3 regions of the Micromonospora sp. NPDC023644 genome follow, and region 2 is predicted to be linked to each of the others. Evidence: riboswitches for the same ligand, from Rfam matches in the RefSeq annotation. Region 2 holds a riboswitch; each other region holds the start of a gene.
The links. Region 2 has a riboswitch for S-adenosylmethionine ahead of AB0G08_RS24590 (ABC transporter substrate-binding protein). Riboswitches for the same ligand answer to the same signal wherever they lie in the genome.

Region 1: linked by a shared signal. The riboswitch ahead of AB0G08_RS05115 (aminotransferase class V-fold PLP-dependent enzyme) and the one ahead of AB0G08_RS24590 (ABC transporter substrate-binding protein) in region 2 are both predicted to bind S-adenosylmethionine.
Region 3: linked by a shared signal. The riboswitch ahead of thrC (threonine synthase) and the one ahead of AB0G08_RS24590 (ABC transporter substrate-binding protein) in region 2 are both predicted to bind S-adenosylmethionine.

Annotation. Positions count from the first base shown of each region.
Region 1 covers NZ_JBFABA010000004.1:155,466-162,637, reverse strand. Annotated here, with positions in the region: gene AB0G08_RS05130 (FUSC family protein) at 1-298, shown strand, start outside; gene AB0G08_RS05125 (PLP-dependent aminotransferase family protein) at 319-1,710, opposite strand; gene AB0G08_RS05120 (DMT family transporter) at 1,709-2,647, shown strand; gene AB0G08_RS05115 (aminotransferase class V-fold PLP-dependent enzyme) at 2,754-4,049, opposite strand; SAM riboswitch class IV at 4,095-4,215, opposite strand; gene AB0G08_RS05110 (PrsW family intramembrane metalloprotease) at 4,238-5,731, shown strand; gene AB0G08_RS05105 (hypothetical protein) at 5,797-5,964, opposite strand; gene AB0G08_RS05100 (co-chaperone GroES) at 6,063-6,401, opposite strand; gene AB0G08_RS05095 (AI-2E family transporter) at 6,554-7,172, shown strand, end outside.
Region 2 covers NZ_JBFABA010000047.1:725-7,896, reverse strand. Annotated here, with positions in the region: gene AB0G08_RS24595 (amino acid ABC transporter permease) at 1-477, opposite strand, end outside; gene AB0G08_RS24590 (ABC transporter substrate-binding protein) at 518-1,372, opposite strand; SAM riboswitch class IV at 1,646-1,757, opposite strand; gene AB0G08_RS24585 (RraA family protein) at 1,839-2,531, opposite strand; gene AB0G08_RS24580 (MFS transporter) at 2,802-4,058, shown strand; gene AB0G08_RS24575 (SPFH domain-containing protein) at 4,150-5,001, shown strand; gene AB0G08_RS24570 (ATP-binding protein) at 5,021-6,580, opposite strand; partial or broken gene AB0G08_RS24565 (serine/threonine-protein kinase) at 6,852-7,172, shown strand, end outside.
Region 3 covers NZ_JBFABA010000004.1:180,433-187,604, forward strand. Annotated here, with positions in the region: gene AB0G08_RS05210 (GNAT family N-acetyltransferase) at 1-514, opposite strand, end outside; gene thrC (threonine synthase) at 892-2,178, opposite strand; SAM riboswitch class I at 2,189-2,324, opposite strand; gene AB0G08_RS05220 (DoxX family protein) at 2,445-2,873, opposite strand; gene AB0G08_RS05225 (hypothetical protein) at 3,048-3,794, shown strand; gene AB0G08_RS05230 (hypothetical protein) at 3,810-4,790, opposite strand; gene AB0G08_RS05235 (DUF4232 domain-containing protein) at 5,536-6,129, shown strand; gene AB0G08_RS05240 (ABC transporter permease subunit) at 6,143-7,018, opposite strand; gene AB0G08_RS05245 (alpha/beta fold hydrolase) at 7,015-7,172, opposite strand, start outside.

The sequences.
Region 1 (7,172 bases), on a different contig from region 2:
GGTGCGCCTGCTCAAGCACGAGTTCGCCGTCGGCGACGAGCCGGAGCAGTCCCGGGAGCGGGCGCTGCGGGCGGTCAGCGAGGCCGGCCGGGCGTACGCCGAGGGGGTCGGCTTCTCCGGCAGCGTGGTGGTCGCGCAGGTGCGCACCACCGCCAGCGACCTGATGGTGGCCTCGGGCGTCACCCAGGAGGAGGCGAACCGCGGGGTCCGGCAGTCCTTCGGCGACCAGGACCGGCCGCGCGGTGAGGGTGAGCGGGAGGGGGTCCCGAAGCCGCCCACCGCCCCGCCGGTCGGCTGACCGCACCTCCGTCGACCCGCTCAGGCCCGCAGGGCGCGGGCGAGGCGGTGGACGGCCTCGTCCATGAGCTCGGGTGGGGCGGCGGCGTAGGTGAGGCGTAGGTGGGGGGCCGGGGGTTCGGCGGCGTACCAGGGGCGGCCGGGGAAGACGACGACGCCCTCGGCGGCCGCGGCGGCGGTGAGCGCGACGTCGTCGGTGCCCTCCGGCAGGCGGGCCCAGAGGTGCAGGCCGCCGCGCGGGACCGGTTGCCGGGCGAGCTCCGGGAGGTGCCGGCGGAGCGCGGTCAGCAGCGCCTCGCGGCGGGTACGCAGCGCGGTGCGCAGGGCGCGGCGGTGCCGCGTCCAGGCCGGGGCGGTGACGAACTCGAGCGTGGCCTGTTGCAGTGGGCCGGCGACGAAGAAGTCGTCGAGCAGCCGGGCCGCCCGCAGCCGGGCGCCGGCCGGGCCACGGGCGCCGATCGCGGCGACGCGCAGCCCGGGAGCGGTCGACTTGGTCAGCGAACGCAGGTAGACGACGTGCCCGTCGGGGTCGTCGGCGGCCAGCGGCGGCGGGGCCTGGCCGTCGATGGTGAGGTCGCGGGCGTAGTCGTCCTCGATCAGGAACGCCCCGGCGTCGCGTACGGCCTCTGCGACCTGGGCCCGGCGGTGGTCCGCCAGCGTCGCGCCGTGCGGGTTGGCGTACAGCGGCTGGCAGTAGAACAGCCGGGCGCCGGTGCGGGCGAACGCGGCGGCGAGCTGGTCGGGCCGTACGCCGTCGGCGTCGGCGGGCACGGGCACCACCCGGAGGCCGGCCGCCCGGGCGGCGGCCAGGGCGCCCAGGTAGGTCGGCGACTCGACGAGCAGGGTGTCGCCGGGCGTGGCGAGCGCCCGCAGCGCGGACGACAGCGCGGCCTGCCCGCCCGGGCAGATCACCATGTCCTCGGCGCGCAGCCCGGCCCCGGCCTCGCGGGCGAACCAGGCGCGCAGGTCCTCGCGTCCCTCGGCCGGCCCACGCTGCCAGGACGCGGGCTGCCGGGCGGCGCGGGTGAGCGCGGCGCCGAGCGCGGCGGCGGGTTGCAGATCCGCGTCCAGGTAGCCGCCGGAGAGCGGGATCGCGCCGGCGGGCGGTAACGCGAGTAGCGCCTGCATCTCGTCCTCGCCCGGCCGGCGCGGGCCGAGCGCCACGGTCTGCCACGACAGGTCGGGCGCCCGCCACTCACGCGGCGGGGCGGCCACGAAGGTGCCCCTGCCGGACCGCGTCTCGACGAGCCCCTGGGCCACCAGCTGCCGGACGGCCTCGGCGACGGTGACCGGCGAGGCCTGGTGCCGGGCGGTCAGCTCGCGCACCGAGGGCAGCCGCGTGCCGGGATCCGCGCCGGCCACGAGCCCACGCAGATCTTGGATGACGCGGTCGGCTGCGTTACCGTCATTCATGAACGGGAACAGTAGCGCTACTGTCAGGACCACGGTAACGGCGGACCGGACGATCGGTCTCGCCCTCGGCGCGCTGGGCGTGCTCGCCTTCAGCATGTCGCTGCCCGCCACCCGCGTCGCCGTGCAGCAGCTCGACCCGTGGTTCGTCGCCTTCGGTCGGGCCGCCGGCGCGGGGCTGCTGGCCTGGGCGTACCTGCGCTTCACCGGCGCACCGCGGCCCACCCGCGGCCAGTGGCGGCGGCTGACGATCGTCGCCCTGGGCGTCGTCGTCGGATTCCCGCTGTTCACCTCGCTGGCGCTCATCACCCAGACCTCCGCGCACGGCGCGGTCGTCATCACCGTGCTGCCCGCCATGACCGCCGTGTTCGCGGTGCTGCGGGCCGGCGAGCGACCGCCGCCGCTGTTCTGGGTCGCGAGCGCCGGCGGGCTGCTGGCGGTGCTCGCCTTCCTCGGCGCCAGCGGCGCGGTGCGCGGTGCGCTCTCCCCGCCCGACCTGTTCCTGCTCGCGGCGGTCGTGCTCTGCGGCCTGGGGTACGCCGAGGGCGGCGCGCTCGCCCGCGAGCTGGGCGGCGCCCGGACGATCTGCTGGGCGTTGCTGCTCTCGCTGCCGGTCACCGTCCCCGTCATGGTCGTCGCCGCCGTGGCCGCTCCTCCGCACGCCGACACCGTCGCCTGGTCGGCGTTCGGCTACCTCACCCTGGTCTCCATGTTCCTCGGCTTCTTCGCCTGGTACGCGGGCCTGGCCCGGGGCGGCATCGCGCAGGTCGGCCAGATCCAGCTCGCGCAGCCGGTGCTCACCCTGGTCTGGTCGGCGCTGCTGCTCGGCGAGAGCGTCACCCCCGCCTCGATCGCGGCGGCGCTGGCGGTGCTGGCGTGCGTCGTGCTGATCCAGCGCACCCGCGCGAGCGCGCCGGTGCCCGCGGCGGAAGGGACCTGACGGGTACGCGTCGCGGCGCCGGTGCGGCCCGCGCGGCGACCCGGCGGTCGTGCCCCCGGCGTCGGCTGCGCCCGCCGGCCCCCGGCCGGCGGGCGCTCCCGGTCGGTCAGGCCAGCGCGGCGAGGGCGGCGAGCAGCCGGTCCACGTGCCCGGTCGTGCTGCCCAGGCCGATGCTGGCGCGCAGGGCGGTCGGCGGCAGGTCCCGCCGGCCGCTGCGGGCGGCCGCCTCGCCGAGCAGCCGCCGGGCCAGCGGGTGGGCGCAGAAGAGGCCGTCGCGCACCCCGATGCCGTACCTCGCGGCCAGCTCCGCCGCCACCTCCGCCGAGTCGCGGCCGGCCACCACGAACGACACGATGCCCACCCGGGGCGCCGCCGGCCCGAACGCGCGCAGCTCCAGCACGTGCGGCAGGGCTGCGATGCCCTCGCGCAGCCGGGTCAGCAGGGCCTGCTCGGCGTCGTGCAGGGCGGCCCGGTCGGCGTCGGCCAGGGCGGCGCAGACCGCCGCCAGGGCGACCGCGCCGAGCAGGTTCGGCGTGCCCGCCTCGTGCCGGGCCGGGCCGGCCGCCCACCGTACGTCGTGGGTGGCCGCACCGACATGGCTGGTGGCGCCCCCGCCGGCCAGGTACGGCGGCGCGGCGTCCAGCCAGTCCGCCCGCCCGACGAGCACCCCCGCGCCGAACGGCGCGTACAGCTTGTGGCCGGAGACGGCGAGGTAGTCGACGTCGAGGGCGGCGACGTCCACCGGGGCGTGCGGGGCGAGCTGCGCGGCGTCCACCGCGATCCGGGCCCCGTGCCGCCGGGCCACCCGGGCCAGCTCGGCCACCGGCCAGCGCTCGCCCGTCACGTTGCTCGCGGCGGTCACCGCGACCAGCACGGGCGGGCCGTGCCCGGCGCCGGGGCGCGCGGGCCCCGACCCGCCCCCCGCGTCCGGCCGGCGCAGCTCGCCGAGCGCCGCGTCCAGCGCGCGGACCGCCCCGGCGGGGTCCCCGGGCACCGGCAGCCGGACCGAGCCGCGCGGCCAGGGCAACAGGTTGGCGTGGTGCTCCCCGCCGAAGGTGACCACCGTGGTGCCGGCGGGCAGCGCCCGGGCCAGCAGGTTCAGCGCGTCGGTCGTGTTGCGGGTGAAGACCACGTGGTCGTCGGCGCGGGCGCCGAGGAAGTCGCCGACCGTCTGCCGGGCGCGTTCGTAGGCGAGGGTGCAGCGCCGCGACAGCGCGCCCGCGCCGCGGTGCACGCTGGCGTACCAGGGAAGCAGTTCGGCCACCGCGTCGGCGGCGACCCGCGCGCAGGGCGCGGTGGCCGCGTAGTCCAGGTTGACCTGGCCGGGCACGCCGAGCACGTCGAGCGGCGCGGCGACGGCGGGCGGCTGCGGCGCGGGCGGGGGTACGAGGGTGACGGTCATGGCCGACCTCCGGGTCCTGGGGACCCCGGGTGGGCACACGGGCGGGGTCCGCGCTTGCCCGGCACGCGGATCGGGCCGGGCCCGGTCATCACCCGGGGCACCCCACCGCGAACTCGACGAGGGTTGCCGGCCAGCAAGCCGGGGCTTGACGCTGGCGCTCGTGACCTGCCGGCAGCATAGCGGGGTGAATGCGGCCGGACCAGCCGGCCGGGGATGGCTACGCTGACCGCATGGCCGACACCCCGCCCGGCGCACCCCTGCCGCCGTCGCCGACCGCGCCCGCCGTCCCGCCGCCGGGTGGGGCCGGGCCCCGGATGCCGTTGCGCCGGCTGGGTTGGCGCCGGTTCCTGGTGCTGGCCGGGACCGTCCTGTTCATCGCGGCGTGCGCGGTGTTCATGGTCTTCACCCTGGGCGAGAACCTCGGCGTCGAGGCACTGCTGATCGGCGTGGTCGCCGCGATCCTCCCGGTTCCGGTGCTGGTGGGCTGTTTCCTCTGGCTGGACCGCTACGAACCGGAGCCCCTGAAGTACCTGATCTTCTGCTTCGCCTGGGGCGCGTTCGTCTCCACCGCGGCCTCGCTGACCGTCAACGAGTTCTCCGCCGGGCTGTTCGAGGAATGGGGGCTGCCGACCGCGCTGACCGCGGTGCTGGTCGCGCCGTTCATCGAGGAGCTGACCAAGGCCCTCGGGCCGCTCCTGCTGCTGATCTTCCGGCGGCGGGAGATCTCCGGGATCACCGACGCCCTGGTCTACTGCGGGCTCTCCGCGATCGGGTTCGCCATGGTGGAGAACATCCTCTACCTGGGCGGCTACGGCTACGCCACGGGCGTGGAGCGATACGGGCCGGCGACCGGCACGCAGCAGGTCATCGCCATCTTCATCGTCCGGATCCTGCTCTTCGGCTTCGCCCACCCGCTCTTCACCTCCATGACCGGGGTCGGGCTGGGCATCGCCGCGCGCGCCGCCAGCCGGGGCGTCCGGGTGCTCGCGCCGCTCGCCGGCCTGCTCCTGGCGATGATGCTGCACGGCCTCTGGAACCTGCTGCCGACGCTCACCCAGGCCACCGGCCAGACGTTGATCATGCTGTACGGCTTCATCGGCGTGATGGTGCCGGTCTTCTTCGGCATGGTCGGGCTCGCCGTCTGGCTCCGGGCCTGGGAGGGGCGGCTCACCGAGCGGACCCTGCCCGACTACGTCCGGGCGGGCTGGCTCACCCCACCGGAGGTGGCGGCGCTGAGCAGCCTGGGACGACGGCACGCCGCCCGGGTGTGGGCCAAGCGGGTGGCCGGCGACGGCGGGCTGAAGGCGATGCGCGGCTACCAGTTCGCGGCGACCCGGCTGGCGCTGCTGCGCGACGGCGCGCTGCGCGGCCTGGACCGACGCCCGGCGGACCGGGAACGGACCGCGCGGGAGGAACGGGAACTGCTGGAGGCGATCGGCGCGTACCGGTCGTTCTTCGTGGGCCGGGACCCGCAGGCGCCGGCCGGGATCTGGGACGGGCACCGCTACCACCTGCGCTTCCCGGACGGCACGCAGCGGTCGGTCGAGGCGCCGGACGAGCCCGTCGTGCCGATCCCGGTGGTGCTCGTCCCGCCGCCGCCCCCGGTGCACCCGGCCGGCTTCGGCCCGCCCGGCTGGTACGGCCAGCAGCCACCGGCACCCTGGCCCCCCGGCCACCACTGACGCGGACGCCGGGGGGATCCCGGATCCGCGACCGGGGCCGCCCCGCTCGGGCCGGCCCCGGTCCGTCAGGTCATCAGGCTGGTGAGGAAGTCACCGAGGCCCTGCGCCATCGCCATCAGTCCCGCCCCGATCGCCTTGAACATCTCCGCCGCGCCGTCCGGCCGGAAGGCCATGAAGTAGATCAGGAACGCGACGCTCCCCCAGATCAAGAGCTTCTTCACGAGTACCGGCATCGTCCCTCCCCAGGGCCGGTGGTGCGGCTGGCTTCCCGGCCGGGGGCGACGCAAACGGCACCGACGCCCTCATCCGGGCGGGGCGGGTCGGGGTGGGGTCAGAGGTAGAGGCCGGTGGAGTCGTTCTCCACCCGCTCGGCGGCCACGGCGTGCACGTCGCGCTCGCGCAGCAGCACGTACCCGCGGCCGTGCAGCTCGACCTCGGAGCGGTCGTCGGGGTCGAAGAGGACCCGGTCGCCCGAGACGATCGCGCGCACGTTCGGCCCCACCCCCACTGCGGTGGCCCAGGCGAGGCGCTTGCCCACGGCGGCGGTCGCCGGGATCACGATGCCGGCGGTCGAGCGGCGCTCACCCTCGCTCCCCTCCATCCGCACCAGCACGCGGTCGTGCAGCAGGCGGATCGGCAGGCCGGAGTCGAGATTCTGGTCGGCGGTCACGCCGGAAACGCTACCGTGTCCCGGTCGGCGGGCCGTGGGCGGTTACGCGCCGGGGGTCGAGGGCAATGGGTGGCGGACCTGCCCTACGGTGGCGTCGTCGGACATGTCCTGTCCGCCCACCAGCGTGGGCGGGCCGGTTCTCTTGCCAGGAGGTGCGCTTGAGCCGCTTCGAGCAGATACGCGGACGGCTCCGTCGCGCGTACGAGTCGGGCCGGGAGTCGGTGCGCGCCCGCCGCGTGGACCCGGCCGACGACCCCGAACCGGCCGGCGTGGCCTCGCCGACGTCCCCGGGCCCGGCGGCGGCCCCGTCCGCGACCGTGGTCGGCGCCCCGACGCCCGGGGCGATGCACAACTCCACCGCCAGCCGCGACGACGCGGACGTGCCGCACGCGCTGCGGATCGCCGCCGCGTGGTCCTGGCGGCTGATCGTGATCGGCGTCGTCGCCTGGGCGCTGCTGAAGATCGTCGGCACCGTCCGGATCGTGGTCATCCCGCTGGCCGTGGCGCTGCTGCTCTCGGCGCTGCTCGCGCCGGCGGTCGGCTGGCTGCTGCGGGCCCGCTTCCCCCGCTCCCTGGCGACGGCGGTGGTGCTGGTCGGCGGCCTGGCCGGGGTCATCGGCACGCTGACCCTGGTGGTGAACGAGTTCATCCAGGGCGTGCCGGAGCTGAGCAAGAAGTCCTCGGAGGGCGTCCGGCAGATCCAGGACTGGCTGAAGACCGGCCCGCTGCACCTCTCCGACGGCCAGCTCGACAACTACATCGACGAGGGCC
Region 2 (7,172 bases):
CAGCACCCGCCGGATCCCCTGCGGGACGATCACCAGGCGCATCGCCTCGCCCCAGGACAGGCCCAGCGCCCGGGCCCCCTCCAGCTGCGCGGCCTCCACCGACTGGATGCCGGAGCGGAAGATCTCGCCGATGTAGGCCGCCGCGATCAGCGACAGCGCCAGGATGCCCAGGGGGTACGGGTTGGGTCCCCACACCCGCATGCCCAGCGGCGCCAGGCCGACCCCGATGAGCAGGATCGTCGCCGCGGCGGGCAGGCCACGGAACACGTCGGTGTAGACCCGCGCCGGCCACCGCAACCATCGGGTACGCGAGATGCCCGCGACGGCCAGCGCCATGCCCAGCACCGAGCCGAGCAGGGCGGCGGAGATCGCCAGGATCAGCGTGTTGGGCAGCCCCACCGTCAACATCTCGGGCAGCGCCTCGCGCATGGAGTCCGCGTCGAAGAAGGTCTCCCACAGGGTGCTCAACGGATCCATCGTTCCTCCTACCGCCCCGCTCGCTCGTCGTCCGTACGTCTCAGGAGGTGGCCGACGCCGACGGCACCGCAACCGTGCCGCTGCCGGGCTTGAAGTCGGCCGGGATCGGGCGGCCCGGGTAGTACTGGGCCTGCAGGCGGCTCCACGTGCCGTCCGCGATCACCTCGTCGAGACCCTTGTCCAGCGCCTCGCGCAGCTTGTCGTTGCCCTTGGCGAACGCGTACGCCGTGGGGGCCGGGCTGAGCAGCTTGGCCGACACGGTGATCCTGCCGCCGCTGTCCGCGGCCGACTTGTCGCCGATCTCGGCGGGGGCGATCCAGGCGTCGGCCGTGCCGGCCTTGAGCTGGTTGATCGCGCCGTTGTAGTCGGGCACCCGCACCGGGTCGAGCCCCTCGCCGGTGGCGTAGTCGTCCTGGACGGTGCCCTGCACGACCACGACCCGCTTGCCGGCGAGCTGGTCGAAGCCGGTGATCGACGAGCCGGCCGGCACGTCGAGTCCGAAGTGGCCGAAGTCGTAGCCGTTGCCGAAGTCGACGGTCTTCTTGCGCGCCTCGGTGATCGTGATCGAGGAGCTGCCGACGTCGAACTTGCGGTTGTTGACCTGGGAGAGCAGGGCGGAGAAGTCCGTGCCGACGAACTCCACCTTCAGGCCGACCTTCGCGGCGACCGCGGTGAGCAGGTCGTTGTCGAAACCGGTGAACCTGCCGTCCTTGAGGTAGACGTTCGGCGGGGCGTCGGTGAGCGTGCCGGCGCGTAGCACGCCCGGCTGGAGCAGGCCGTACGGGTTGTCGGCCGCGCCGGCCGCGTCGTCGCCGCAGGCGGTCAGGGTGGTGGCGGCGAGGACGGCGGCCACGCCGAGGGCGGCGGCCCGGGTGAGGGAGGAAAGGAATCGCACAGGTGTCTCCGAACGAGGTGTTCCGGCGGCGGGCACGGGCGTGCGGCGCCGACGGTGCGCCCGGTGGGCGTACCGCTGGGATGGGTCCTTGAAAAGAGGGGTGGCGCGCCTAGCGCGCGTCGCCGGGGCGACAGGAGGTGGCGCAGACCCGCATCGTGTCGATGTGGCGGCGCCGGGTCAGCGCCGGCGACGGCGGTGCCCCGGCGGGAACCGCCGGTGGGACGCAGATGGGGAAGGACATGGCTCTCCTCGGTCGGTGACGACCTGGGAACCAGGCCGCGCTTGCACCGGAGCCGCTCCGGTGCCTGGTCCTCACCCGGGGCACCCCTGCGCGGACGAGGGTTGCCGGCCAGCGAGCCGGGGCTTGACGCTGGCGCTCATGACCTGCCGACGAGGCTAGCAGCCCGCCACGGTGGGCCGTCCAGCCGTTATGACCACCCTCACGCGCCCTCCGACCGGTCCCCGCTCACTCCTCGATCGCCCCGCCGACCTGCCGCAGGTGCTGCCGGAAGGTGTGGGCGGGGTCGACGGCGCGGCGGGCCAGGTAGTCGGCGAAGCCGGTCTGCTCCCGCAGCGTCTCCCCGGCGCGGATCCGCCGCGCCTGGACCCGCTCGACGGTCCCGATCCGCTCCGCCGCCGCGAACAGCTCGGGGGCGCGGCCGGCGGGCAGGAACAGCACCCCGTCGTCGTCGGCGACGACGAGGTCGTCGGCGGTCACCAGGTGCGGCCCGACCCGGGCGCTGGTGAGCGTCTCCGGCTCCCGCGGGTCCAGGCGGGCCGGACCCGCCGGGAGGCTGCCGTAGCTGAAGACGGGCAGGCCGATCTCCACCAGCTCGGGGGTGTCGCGGTGCAGCCCCCAGACGACGAGGCCGGCGATCCCGGCCGCGACGCCCTCCAGCACCGCCAGGTCCCCGACGCACGCCTCGTCGCTCCGGCCGCCGTTGTCGATGACGAGGACGTCGCCGGCGGCGGCGTTCCCGTACGCCTCCAGGAACACGTCCACGCTGCCGTGGTGACGCACCGGCAGCACCCGGCCCACGAGGCGGTGGCCGGGCACGACCGCCCGGATCCCGGCCGGCGCCACGCGCGGGGGCACGCCGAGGCGTACGCAGGCGTCGGCGATCAGCGGCGTGGACAGGTCGGCGAAGCGCTCCCGCATGACGTCCTCCCGGCGGCGCGGCGAGTCGTGGGCCGCCATCGTAGGGAGCACGGGTGGTGGCGCGGCGAGGTCCAATCCGGTCCCGCTGGCTCGGCCTAGACTGTCCACGTGATCCCGCTCGACGCCGTCGCCGCCGCCTACGGCCGCTGGATCACCCCGGACCTGCCGTTGTACGGCAACGACCACGAACGCTCCGACTTCGCTCCCTGACCGGCCCGGCGCCGCGCCGTCCTCCGGTCCACCTCCGCCACGATCCGGGAGCGATCCGTCATGCCCGTGCCCGACGACACCGAACTCGTACCGCCCGCCGAGCGGCCACCCGCCGGCGGACGACCCACCGACCCCGATCCCACCGACACCTCCGCTCTCGCCGTGCTCCGGGCGCCGCAGACCGCCCGGGTCCTGGCGGCCAGCCTGCTCGGCCGGATTCCGCTGGGCGCGGCCCCGCTGGCCCTGCTGGTGTTCGCCCGCGAGACGATGACGCTGACCGTCGCGGGCCTGCTGGTCGGCGCGTTCACCGCCGGCACCGCGGTGGGCCAGCCGATGCTCGCCCGGATGGCGGAGCGCTGGCGGCAGCCGCCGGTGCTGTGGCTGGCCGTGGCGGCCTCGACGCTCGGCTTCGCGCTCACCGCCGCGCACGTGAACCTGCCGGTGACCGTGCTCGCCGCCGCCCTGGCCGGGGCGGGGGCGCCGCCCTTCGAGTCGTGCCTGCGGGTGCTCTGGCGCGACCTCCTCCCCGCGCACCGGGTGCAGACCGCGTACACCCTGGACATCGCCGTGCAGGAGGCGATCTTCATCCTCGGCCCGGTGGTCACGCTCGCCGCCGTGGGCCTGGCCGGCCCGGCCGGCGGTCTGGCCGCCGCCGCGCTCTTCCAGGCCGCCGGTACCGCGTGGTTCGCCACGACCGACGCGGTCCGACGCTGGCGCGGCGGGCCGGCGGTACGGCACTGGGCCGGGCCGCTGCGGGCCGGCCGGCTCCGGTTGGTCCTGGCCGCGCTGCTGCTGGTCGGCGCGGCGGTGGGCAGCGTGACCGTCGCCGCGACCGGGTACGCCGAGTCGGCCGGGGCCCGTTCCTGGGCGGGCTGGCTGCTCGCCGCGCAGGCCACCGGGGCGCTGGTCGGCGGCCTGCTCTACGTGCGCTTCGGCGGTCTGCGCCGCTACGCCACCCTGCCGCGCGCCGTCGGGGTCTTCGCCGTTGGCTACCTGCCGCTGCTGCTCACCCCGGCCCCGGCGGTGATGCTGGCGCTGATGGCGGTCAGCGGACTCGCGCTTCCGGCGCTGCTCACCATCGCCTTCGTGGCGATCGACGACGTGGCGCCCGCCGGCACGGTGGCCGAGGCGTTCGCCTGGGCGGCGACGGCGTTCTCGGTCGGCAGCGCGGGTGGCGCGGCGGCGGCCGGGGCGCTGCTGGACGCGGCGGGGCAGGTGACCGTCGGCTTCCTGATCGCCCCGCTGGCCGCCGCCGCGGCGTGCGGGATCGCGCTGGTGGCCGCCCGCACGCACGACCGCGGCGGGGCGGCGGGCTGATCGAAGGGCCGGGCACCGGCGACGCCGGGGACTACTTCCCGGCGCAGCGGGAAAGGGGCGGCGGCGGGGAGCCGAACGGATCGGGGGTGCCGTGGAAGCGGTCGTGGTCGGCGTGGTGATCGTGGTCGCGCTCCTGGCGCTCGTCGGCGCGCTGAGCGTCCGGCTGGTGCAGCAGTACCAGCGCGGCGTCGTGTTCCGCTTCGGCCGGGTGCTGACGCCGGTGCGGGAGCCCGGCCTGCGGCTGATCGTCCCCGTCGCCGACCGGATGGTCCGGGTCAGCATGCAGACGACCGTGATCGGGGTGCCCCCGCAGGGGGCGATCACCCGGGACAACGTCACCCTCACCGTCGACGCGGTGGTCTACTATCGGGTCGTCGACCCGGTGAAGGCGCTGGTCAACGTCCGGGACTACCCCTCGGCCGTGCTCCAGGTGGCGCAGACCGCCCTGCGTTCGGTGATCGGCAAGGCCGACCTGGACACCGTGCTGGGTGACCGGGACCGGGTCAACGCCGAGCTGAAGGCGGTCATCGACGCGCCCACGGAGGAGCCGTGGGGGCTGCTGATCGAGCGGGTCGAGGTCAAGGACGTCGCGCTGCCCGAGGGGATGAAACGGTCGATGTCCCGCCAGGCCGAGGCGGAACGCGAACGCCGCGCCCGGGTGATCGCCGCCGACGGCGAGTACCAGGCGTCCCGCCGCCTCGCCGACGCGTCCCGGGCGATGGCGAGCACGCCGGGGGCCTACCAGCTGCGGCTGCTCCAGACGGTGGTGGACGTGGCGGCGGAGAAGAACAGCACCCTGGTGATGCCGTTCCCGGTGGAGCTGCTGCGCTTCTTCGACAAGTTCACCCGCGACGCGGAGCCGCCGGCCGAGCGCCCGCCCGCCGGGCCGCCGGAACCCGCCGCGCCGGTGACCGGCGACGGCCACCGGCAGCCGCAGGCCTGAGTCGGGGCGGCGGGGAGGCTCAGGCCGTGGCCGCCGACTCCGCCGCGGGCTCGCCGGGCTGCCCGGGTACGACCGCCGTCGACACCCGCGGCATCGTGAACACGAAGCGCGTCCCGTCGCGGTACGCCTCGTCCAGGCCCAGCGTCCCGCCGTGGAACTCGACGACCTTCTTGCACACCGCGAGCCCGATGCCGGTGCCCGGGTACGCGCCCCGGGGGTGCAGGCGCTGGAAGATGACGAAGATCTTCTCGGCGTACCGCGGGTCGATGCCGATGCCGTTGTCCTCGACGGCGAAGGACCAGGCATCCCCGGTGTCCGTCACCGTCACCCGGATCAGCGGCGCCCGGTCGGGGCTGCGGAACTTGACCGCGTTGCCGAGCAGGTTCTGCCAGAGCATGGTCAGCAGGGTCGGCTCGCCCCGTACGGTGGGCAGCGGGTCGCGGGTGATCGTCGCGCCGGACTCCTCCACCGCCCGGGACAGGTTCGCCTCGGCCTGCGCGAACACCTCGGCCAGGTCGACCTCCCGCAGGTCGCCGTAGACCCGGCCGATCCGCGAGAAGGTGAGCAGGTCGCTGATCAGCTCCTGCATCCGGCTCGCCCCGTCGACGGCGAAGCCGATGTACTGCCGGGCCCGGTCGTCGAGCTGGTCGGCGTAGCGGCGCTCCAGCATCTGGCAGAACGACGCCACCTTGCGCAGCGGCTCCTGCAGGTCGTGCGACGCGACGTACGCGAACTGCTCCAGGTCCTCGTTGGAGCGGCGCAGCTCGGCCGCCTGCTGCTCCAGCGCGTCCCGGTCGTGCTGGCTGCGCTCCCACGCCTCCACCACCGCGCGGCGCATCGTCTCCACGTCGCTGGTCAGCCGGGCGATGTCGGCCGGGCCGTCGGGCCGCAGCCGGTGCCGGAAGTCGCCGCCGGCCACCTGCCGCACCGAGGCGCCCAGCCGGTCCAGGGGCCGCAGGATCCTCGTGCGCACCAGCACGGATCCGACGATCCCGCACAGCAGCAGGGCCGCCAGGATCGCCACGAACGTCAGGTCCCGCAGCGCCCGCGCGCCGTCGAGGTCGTCCCGGCCGGCGTCCCGGATCCCGTCCAGGCGGCCGACCAGCCCGGTCAGCTCGGCGCGGACCGCCGTGAAGGTCTCCGCGTCCCCGGTCACCAGCGGCGCCAGCTGCTCCGGCGTCGCGCCGGCCTGCCGGGAGGCGACCAGGCGCTCGGCGAACTCCGTGCGCCAGCGGTCGGCCAGCCGCTGCGCCCGGTCCAGGTCGCCCAGCGCCTCCGGCTCGTCGGCGAGCAGGCCGCGCAGCCGGGACATGGTGGCGCGTTCGCTCTCGACGCCCTGCCGGTACGAGTCGAGGAACCGCGGGTCGCCGGTGACGACGTGGCCGCGTACGGCCGCCGCCTGGGCGAGTAGGCCGCTGTCGAGCTGGCCGACCGCCGTACGGGCCGGGGCGACCCGGTCGGCGAGGTCGTTGGAGACCGCGGCGGTGTGCCGCAGCGCGGCGGCGCCCGCGCCACCGCCGAGCAGGACCAGGGCGGTCATCGTCAGCAACAGGACAGTGAGCCACCGACGGGTCGTCATCGGCCGACGGGTCGCTGCCTCGGGAGTCGCCTCGCTGCCCACGGCCTGCACCCTAGTGCAGTCGGCGGGGCGGGAGCGCGGCGCGCGGCGTGCTTGCCGGCGGGTGCTACCAGTGGCGTGTGTCCGTAACCGACCATGCCGCCACCCGCCGGGACGTCCCGGACGTCCGGGGGCCGGAAGCAGCCGTTGCGCCGATGGCCGCGCCGGCTCCCGCGACCACAATGACCCCCGGAGGCGGCCCCACCGCCTCCGCAGCCGGGGAGGTGAACGCGTGACGGGCTGGCAGGTCTCCGGCTACCGGCCGGTGCGGCAGCTCGGCGCGGGCGCGTCCGGCCGGGTGGACCTCGCCGTGCACGACGCGACGGGCACACCGGTCGCGATCAAGTACCTCACCGGCGGCATCGGCGACGATCCGGCGTTCCGCACCGCGTTCCGCGCCGAGGCCCGGCTGCTCGCCGGGATCGACGACCCGCACGTCTCCCGCCTCTACGAGTACGTCGAGTCGCCCGGCGGCGCGGCGATCGTCATGGAGCTGGTCAACGGCGTGTCCCTGCGGCAGATGCTGCGCGCGCACGGAGCGACGACCCCGGAG
Region 3 (7,172 bases), on a different contig from region 2:
CGGCCAGCGACGCGGCCAGGCCCGCGTGGTCGAGCCGGGTGGTGTCGAGGCGGCGGCGGACCTCGGCCAGCGCCGGCCGGGCGCCGGTCGTCGCGGCGAAGGCGGCGCCGGCCCCGGAGCGGGCCGGGCCACCGGGCAGCGCGGCGACCGTCATCGCCACCACCCGCTTGCGGCCCCGCTCGCGCAGCAGGCGTACGGCGTGCCCGTGCAGCGCGCGGCCGACGCCGCGACGCCGGAACTCCGGGTGCACGATCACCTCGGCGGTGGCGTTCTCGGTGTTGTCGAGCTGCGGCAGGTCCAGCGCGAGGTAGCCGGCCGGCACGCCGTCGAGCCGGGCCAGCGCCCAGAGCGGATCGTTGCCCGGCAGCGGGTGCCGGATGGCCGCCTCGAAGCGCCGGCGGCAGAACGGCGGGAAGTCCGGCAGGTCGGCGTCGTTGGCCGCCGCGCCGATCCGGTACGCCTCGTCGATCGCGGCCTGGTCGGCGGCGTCGAGCGGCGCGATCGAGATGCTCATCGGCTGAGGGTGCGCCACACGACGACGATCGGGCCAGCGAATTAGCCGCTGGCCCGATCGGAAGTTGGTCGGGAGGGACGCTCGCACAACGCCTCCGGCGTTGGGTCGCAAGAACTGAAAGTCTCCGGCGAGACGCCCTCCCGCACGGAGCATCTTGCGCCGTCCGGTTACCGCCGTCAAGTCATTCTCGGCGCGTTTTCCGCACTCACAGCGAAAACCCAGTTACCCCCCGAATCCCCCACCCACCCCTCCCCGGGGTCCGGCCTCCGCGTCGATCATGAGGTTTGCGGCACCGTTCGCGATCGACTTCGCCGTCAACCTCATGATCGACGCGGAGAACAACAGCCGCGGGCAGGGGGGGTGGGGTGGGGTGGGGGTCAGCCTAGGAGGCCGGCGTCGCGGGCGGCGCGCAGCGAGGGCTTGATGCGGTGGGTGGGGCCGACCTCGCCGGCCACCGCGTCGAGGGTCTTGAGGCCCTCGCCGGTGTTGAAGACGACGGTCTCCGCGGCCGGGTCCAGCCGGCCCGACTCGACCAGCTTGCGCAGCACGGCCACGGTCACCCCGCCGGCGGTCTCGGCGAAGACGCCGGTGGTCCGGGCCAGCAGCCGGATACCGGCGCGGATCTCGTCGTCGTCGACGTACTCCATCCAGCCCCCGGTGCGGCGCACCGCCTCCAGCGCGTAGATGCCGGCGGCCGGGTCGCCGATGTTGAGGGACTTGGCGATGCCGGTCGGCCGGACGGGGGTGATGGTGTCGGTGTCGGCGTGCAGGGCGGTGGCGATCGGGTTGCAGCCGGCCGACTGCGCGCCGAACACCTTCCAGCCGCCGGCCGGCGCCTCGACGAGGCCGATCTCGACCAGCTCGGCGAACGCCTTGTCGATCTTGGTGAGCAGCTCGCCGGAGGCCATCGGGATCACCACCTGCGCCGGGATCCGCCAGCCGAGTTGCTCGGCCACCTCGTAGCCGAGCGTCTTCGAGCCCTCGGCGTAGTAGGGGCGGACGTTGACGTTGACGAACGCGGTGTCCTCGAACTCGTCCGTCTCCACCAGCTCGCCGCAGAGCCGGTTCACGTCGTCGTACGAGCCGTCGATGGCGACCAGCTCGCCGCCGTAGACGGCGGTGGTGATGACCTTGCCCTGTTCCAGGTCGCCGGGGATGAAGACCACCGACGGCGCGCCGGCCCGGGCGGCGTGCGCGGCGACCGAGTTGGCCAGGTTGCCGGTGGAGGCGCAGGCGTAGCGGCTGAAGCCGAGCGCGCGGGCGGCGGTCAAGGCCACCGAGACCACCCGGTCCTTGAACGAGTGGGTCGGGTTCGCGCTGTCGTCCTTGACCCAGAGCGGGGCGGTGATGCCCAGCTCGGCGGCCAGGTGCGGGGCGGCCACCAGCGGGGTGAGGCCCGGGTCGAGCGTGACCCGGGAGGCCGGGTCCTGACCGGCGGGCAGCAGCGCCGCGTACCGCCAGATGTTCTGCGGGCCCGCCTCGATCTGCTCCCGGGTGACGGCCGCCAGCGCGGCGGCGTCGTAGTCGACCTCCAGCGGGCCGAAACACTCGTAGCAGGCGTGCTGGGCGGCGAGCGGGTAGCGGGCCGAACAGGCGCGGCAGGCCAGGGCGCGGGCGGGGCTGGCGGTGGTGTCGATGCCGGAGGGGGCGAACGTCGACGTCATGTCGCGGGTCCTCTCATCTTTCCCCGCATCGCACCCTGCGGCGGGGACGGAATTGGCACCTGCCCCGCCGGTCGCTCTGCGGTGAGCGCGCGGGGTGGTTGCCGGGGCGTCGTCGGGCCGTATCCCTCAGCCCCTCTGGATGAGGTATGCAGTTGTGCCGTCGAGTCTAAGCACCCGCGCAGCCCGGATCGACGGGAGATCCCACGCTGTGAGCGATCCCGCAGCCGCCGGCCAGGGCCGGCGGACCCTTCCTCGACGGTACGGATTCAGGCGGTCACCGAGCGGGAGCCGCCGGGGCGCCGGGCGCGCAGCAGGGTGTCGACCGCCCACACGCCGGGGCCGAACACGGCGATCAGCAGGAACGACCAGCAGAACAGGACGGCCAGCTCACCGCCGTTGCGCAGCGGGAGCAGCGCGTCGGGCTGATGCACCACGAAGTACGCGTAGGCCATCGAGCCGGACGCCAGCAGGGCCGCCGCCCGGGTGAGCAGCCCGACGAGCACCAGCCCGCCGCAGACCGCCTGGATCAGCGCGGCCCACCACCCCGGCCACTCGCCGAGCGGGACCGCCTCGCCGGTGCCCCGGTTTCCGCCGAGGATCCCGAGCAGCGAGGCCAGGCCGTGGCAGAGGAAGAGCAGGCCGACGACGGCGCGGAACAGGGACAGGGCCGGGCCACCGATCCGGTCAGCGAACATCAGGGCACCTCCGGTCAGGACGAGGGGACGACACCAGGATGCCGCCACCCATTCGACGATGTCGATTCTTTCCCTCTCCATGGGAACGCTCCCACGGCTAGTCGGTCCACCGTCCACAAGGGCGCTGGCGCGGGCCCGTTACGGTGCGGGCACATCGACGGAAAGGAACGCGCGATGCGTCGCAAGCTCGTCCCGGTGGTGGCGCTCTCCATGGCCTGCCTGCTGGTCGTCACCACCGCCTGCTCCACCGGCAACCGGAAGAAGCGGAACCGGTCCGCCGACCGGCCGGCCGGCGCCGCCGCGAAGCGGGACGACGTCGACACCACCCGGGCGACCCCGACCCCCCGCCGCACGGGTGACGGGCTCACCTGCCTCGAACTGCGTAACAGCCGGGTCGGCAGCCGGAAGGTCCGCTACCGGGAGTACGCCGCCCCGATCCGCCTCACCGACGGCCGCTGGTCCGACCGCGACGGCACGACGGTGACGTTGCAGCGGCCGTGCGCCGTCGGCGACCTCGACGGCGACGGAGCGGACGACGCGATCGGCGTGGTCATGCTCGACGGCGGCGGCACCGGCCGCTTCTTCACCCTCGCCGCCTGGCGCAACGTCAGCGGCGAACCGGACTATCAGGCCCAGGTCGACCTCGGCGACCGTACGCCGGTGGAGAGCGTCAGCGTGCGCGACGGCAGGGCGACGGTGGTCTACCTGACCCGGCCGGCGGACGGCCCGATGGCGGAGCTGAGCATCCGGCGCACCGCCGTCTACCAGCTCAGGGGCACGACGCTGGCCAAGCTGAGCCACACCGACGCCCGGGTGGCCGGGGCGTCGAGCGACGGGAGCACCGCCGACGCCCCGGACTCGGGGGACACGGTCCCCGCGGCCGACTCCCCCACCCGCAAGCGCAGGTCCCGCTCCCGCTGACGTCCCCGCGCCGCCTCAGTCCGGGACCGGTCGGTGGGTTGGCGGTCTCGGCAGCCGTACGCTCCCGGTCGCCGGGCAACCCTCCTGGCTCACCTCGCCGAGGCAGCCCCACCCCGAGGTCGGCACGCGCTCGAAGTACTGCACGGGCTGCGACGGGACGGCCTCGGTGGTGAACGTGCCGGCACCGCTCGGGATGCGCTGCTCGTGGGAACCGGTCGTGTCGGTGTACGAGGCGACGATGTGCCACTCACAGGTGTGGGTGGACACCTCCGGCTGGATACGGAACGCCATGTTCGACTGACCGTTGCCCAGCTCGACGACGTTGCGGCGGAAGTACAGCTGGCCCTCCTGCGGCTCGCCCTCGGCCAGGACGTACGGGCCGTGCGGTTTGTCCGTCGGCCCGCCGGTCAGGTCCCACAGCAGGCCCTGCCGGGACTCGGCACCCGCCGGGGGGATGACGACGACGGTCTGCGCGGTGGGTGCGCGGCACGAGTCCTTGACGGCGGTCATGTCGTTGATCGTGAGTCCGGCGACGCGGTCGCTGTTGAGGTTCAGGTCGAACGTCTGGGCGTTGCCGCGATTCTCGTTGCCGTCCTCGAAGGGCGCCACATAGGACGCGCGCTCGACGATCCGACCGCCGAGCGGCTTCATGAACTCCCACACCCGCGACGCCTCGCCGGTCAGGGCGGTCAGGGTGGCCTGCTCGCCCTCGGTCAGCGGCCGGTCGAGCAGCACGGCGAAGGCCTCGGGCAGGTACTTGTCGTAGTCGAGCGGAGTGCTGGTGGACGTGAACGCGGGTTGCTCACGGTCGACCGCCCTCGCAGCCTGGCTGTCCGAGCGGGCCCGATCGGTGGCCGTCGACCGGTCCAGGAGAAGGTTGGCGTGGTAGGCGAACAACACGCCGACCACGAGGACGACGGCGACGGCGGTCACGTACACCGCACGCTGCTTCGGCGGGAGCCCGCGGAACCCGGGCAGGCGTTCGTCCGCCAGCACGGCCCAGGCCTTCGGCCGGGGCGACGACCCGGACGGCTGCTCCGGTGGCGCTACGGGCGCGGACGACGGCTCAGCCGGCAGTACGGGCGGAGACACGGACGACGACCCAGGTGACGACACGGACGACGGCACGGGTGGCGGCACGGGCGACGGCTCAGGTGGCGGCACGGACGACGGCTCAGGCGGCGACACGGACGGCTCAGGTGGCGGCGCGGACGGCTCAGGTAGCGGCGCGGACGACGGCTCAGGTGGCGGCTGAGGCGGCGGCACGGCGGGCGGAGTGGCCATACCCGATTCTCACTCACAGGCGCCACGTCATTACAGAAGCCGTCCCCCGACTGTGTCCGGCCAGGAGCGTCGCACCCGCCGCCGTCGCCTCGCCAGGGGTTCCGGGCCGGGTGTTGTCGTAGCCGATTCCGCTCGACAGGCACCGCAAGGGCGCTCCGGCCGGTCGCGCGGATGGGGCAGCTCGACAGCGCCCGCCGGACCTCCGCCGGGCGATGTCTGGGGTCGGCGGCGCGCTGGCCGGTGCGATGATCGGGCGATGGCACTCCCCGCACGCCGGCCCGCGGGCCGACCCGCACGCCAGCACGCACGCCGACCCGCAGGCCGACCCGCGCCGCGCTCACGCGACGGCCTGCCAGGTCCGGCACGGGCGGTCGGGCTCGCGATCGCCGGCCTCGTCCTGCTCGGCGCCTGCGCGCCGGCGACCGACCCGCCGTCGGCCGGTCCGGCGCCGGCCACGATGCCCGGCACTACGCCGACGGCGACCGCGTCGGCGACGGCGTTCTGGGCCACTCCCACGACCGGGTGCCCGGCATCCGGCGTCCGGATCAGCTCACCGGGCACCAGCGCCGCGATGGGTCTGCGCGCGCTCGGCCTGGAACTGGTCAACTGCGGCACGGAGCCCTACCGGCTCGACGGCTACCCGGTGCTGCGCCTGTTCGACGGCGACGGCAACCCCGTACCGGTCCGGGTGGTCGACGGGGCCAAGGAGATCACGTCGGGCTTCGACGACCCGCCCCGGCCGCTGACCCTGCGGCCCGGCGAGCGGGCCGGCGCCGCCGTGCTCTGGCGCAACCTGGTCACCGATCCGACGGTCGTCGCCACCAACGGCGAGCGCCTGGAGGTCGCGCCCGCCGTGGGCCGGCCCGCGCAGGCCGTCGGCCTGGACGGGCCGATCGACCTCGGCAACACAGGCCGGATCGGCGTCAGCGCCTGGAAGAAGCGGGCGGCCGACCCGACATCGACGCCGACCAGGCCGCTGCCGACCAGGCCGCTGCCGGACGCCCCGGTGCCGAGCAGGCCGGCGCCGAGCAGTCCCGTGCCGCTGCCGTGAGGCGCCCGGCGACTCAGCTGGTGACGTCCTTGCGGGTGAAGCGCCAGAACGCCAGGCCCCAGAACAGCGTCGCGTAGCTGATCGCCGAGATCGCGCCGCGTACCACGTCGTCGGTCTGCACCGGCGTCGACAGCAGCCCCAGCCAGGCGGTGCTGTAGTGCGTCGGCAGGAACGCGCGCAGCGCGCCCAGCGCGGTGATCTGGTCGAGGATGCTGGAGAGGATCCAGAGCAGCACCGCGCCGCCGACCGCGCCGAGCGCGGCGTCCGTCACCACCGACAGCAGGAACGCCAGGCCGGCCACCACCAGGAGCACGACCGCCAGGTAGCCGAGCACGCCCAGCAGCCGCAGCAGCCCCTCGCCCGGTTCGAGCTGGGCCGCCACGGTGCTGCGCAGCGGCTCCCAGCCGTAGCGCAGCGTGCCGATCAGCAGGGCGGTGCCGGCGAGCAGCAGCAGCGCCAGTGCCGAGTAGACGAGCGCGACGAGCAGCTTGACGGTCAGCAGGCGGGCCCGGGGCACCGGCACCGCCAGCAGGTAGCGCAGGCTGCCCCAGCTCGCCTCGCTGGCCACCGTGTCCCCGCAGAACAGCGCCACCACCACGACCATCAGGAACGACGCCGAGACGAAGATGGTGAAGAGCGTGAAGTTCAGCCCGCCCGACGTGGCGAACTCCACCAGGCTGCCGAACTCCCCGCGCCCGTTGTCGTCGTCGTCGCCCGTGTCGAACTGGAACGCGATCAGGATGATCAACGGCAGCAGCACCATGAACCCGAGCGCGAGCTGCGTACGCCGCCGGGAGGCCTGCCGCCGGAACTCGGCGCCGAACGGCAGGGTCGCCGACGGCCGGTAGCCGGCCGCCGCTCCCACCATGGGTGACGTGCCCGCCATCATCGGTCCCCGCTTCCCCGAGAGTTCTCGCCCACCAGGGCGAGGAACGCGTCCTCCAGGCGGCGCCGCGGCACCACCCGGTCCACCCCGATGCCGGCCCGGACCAGCTCGGCCACGACCTCGCTGCGGGCGGTGCCGTTGGTGTCCACCACGAGCT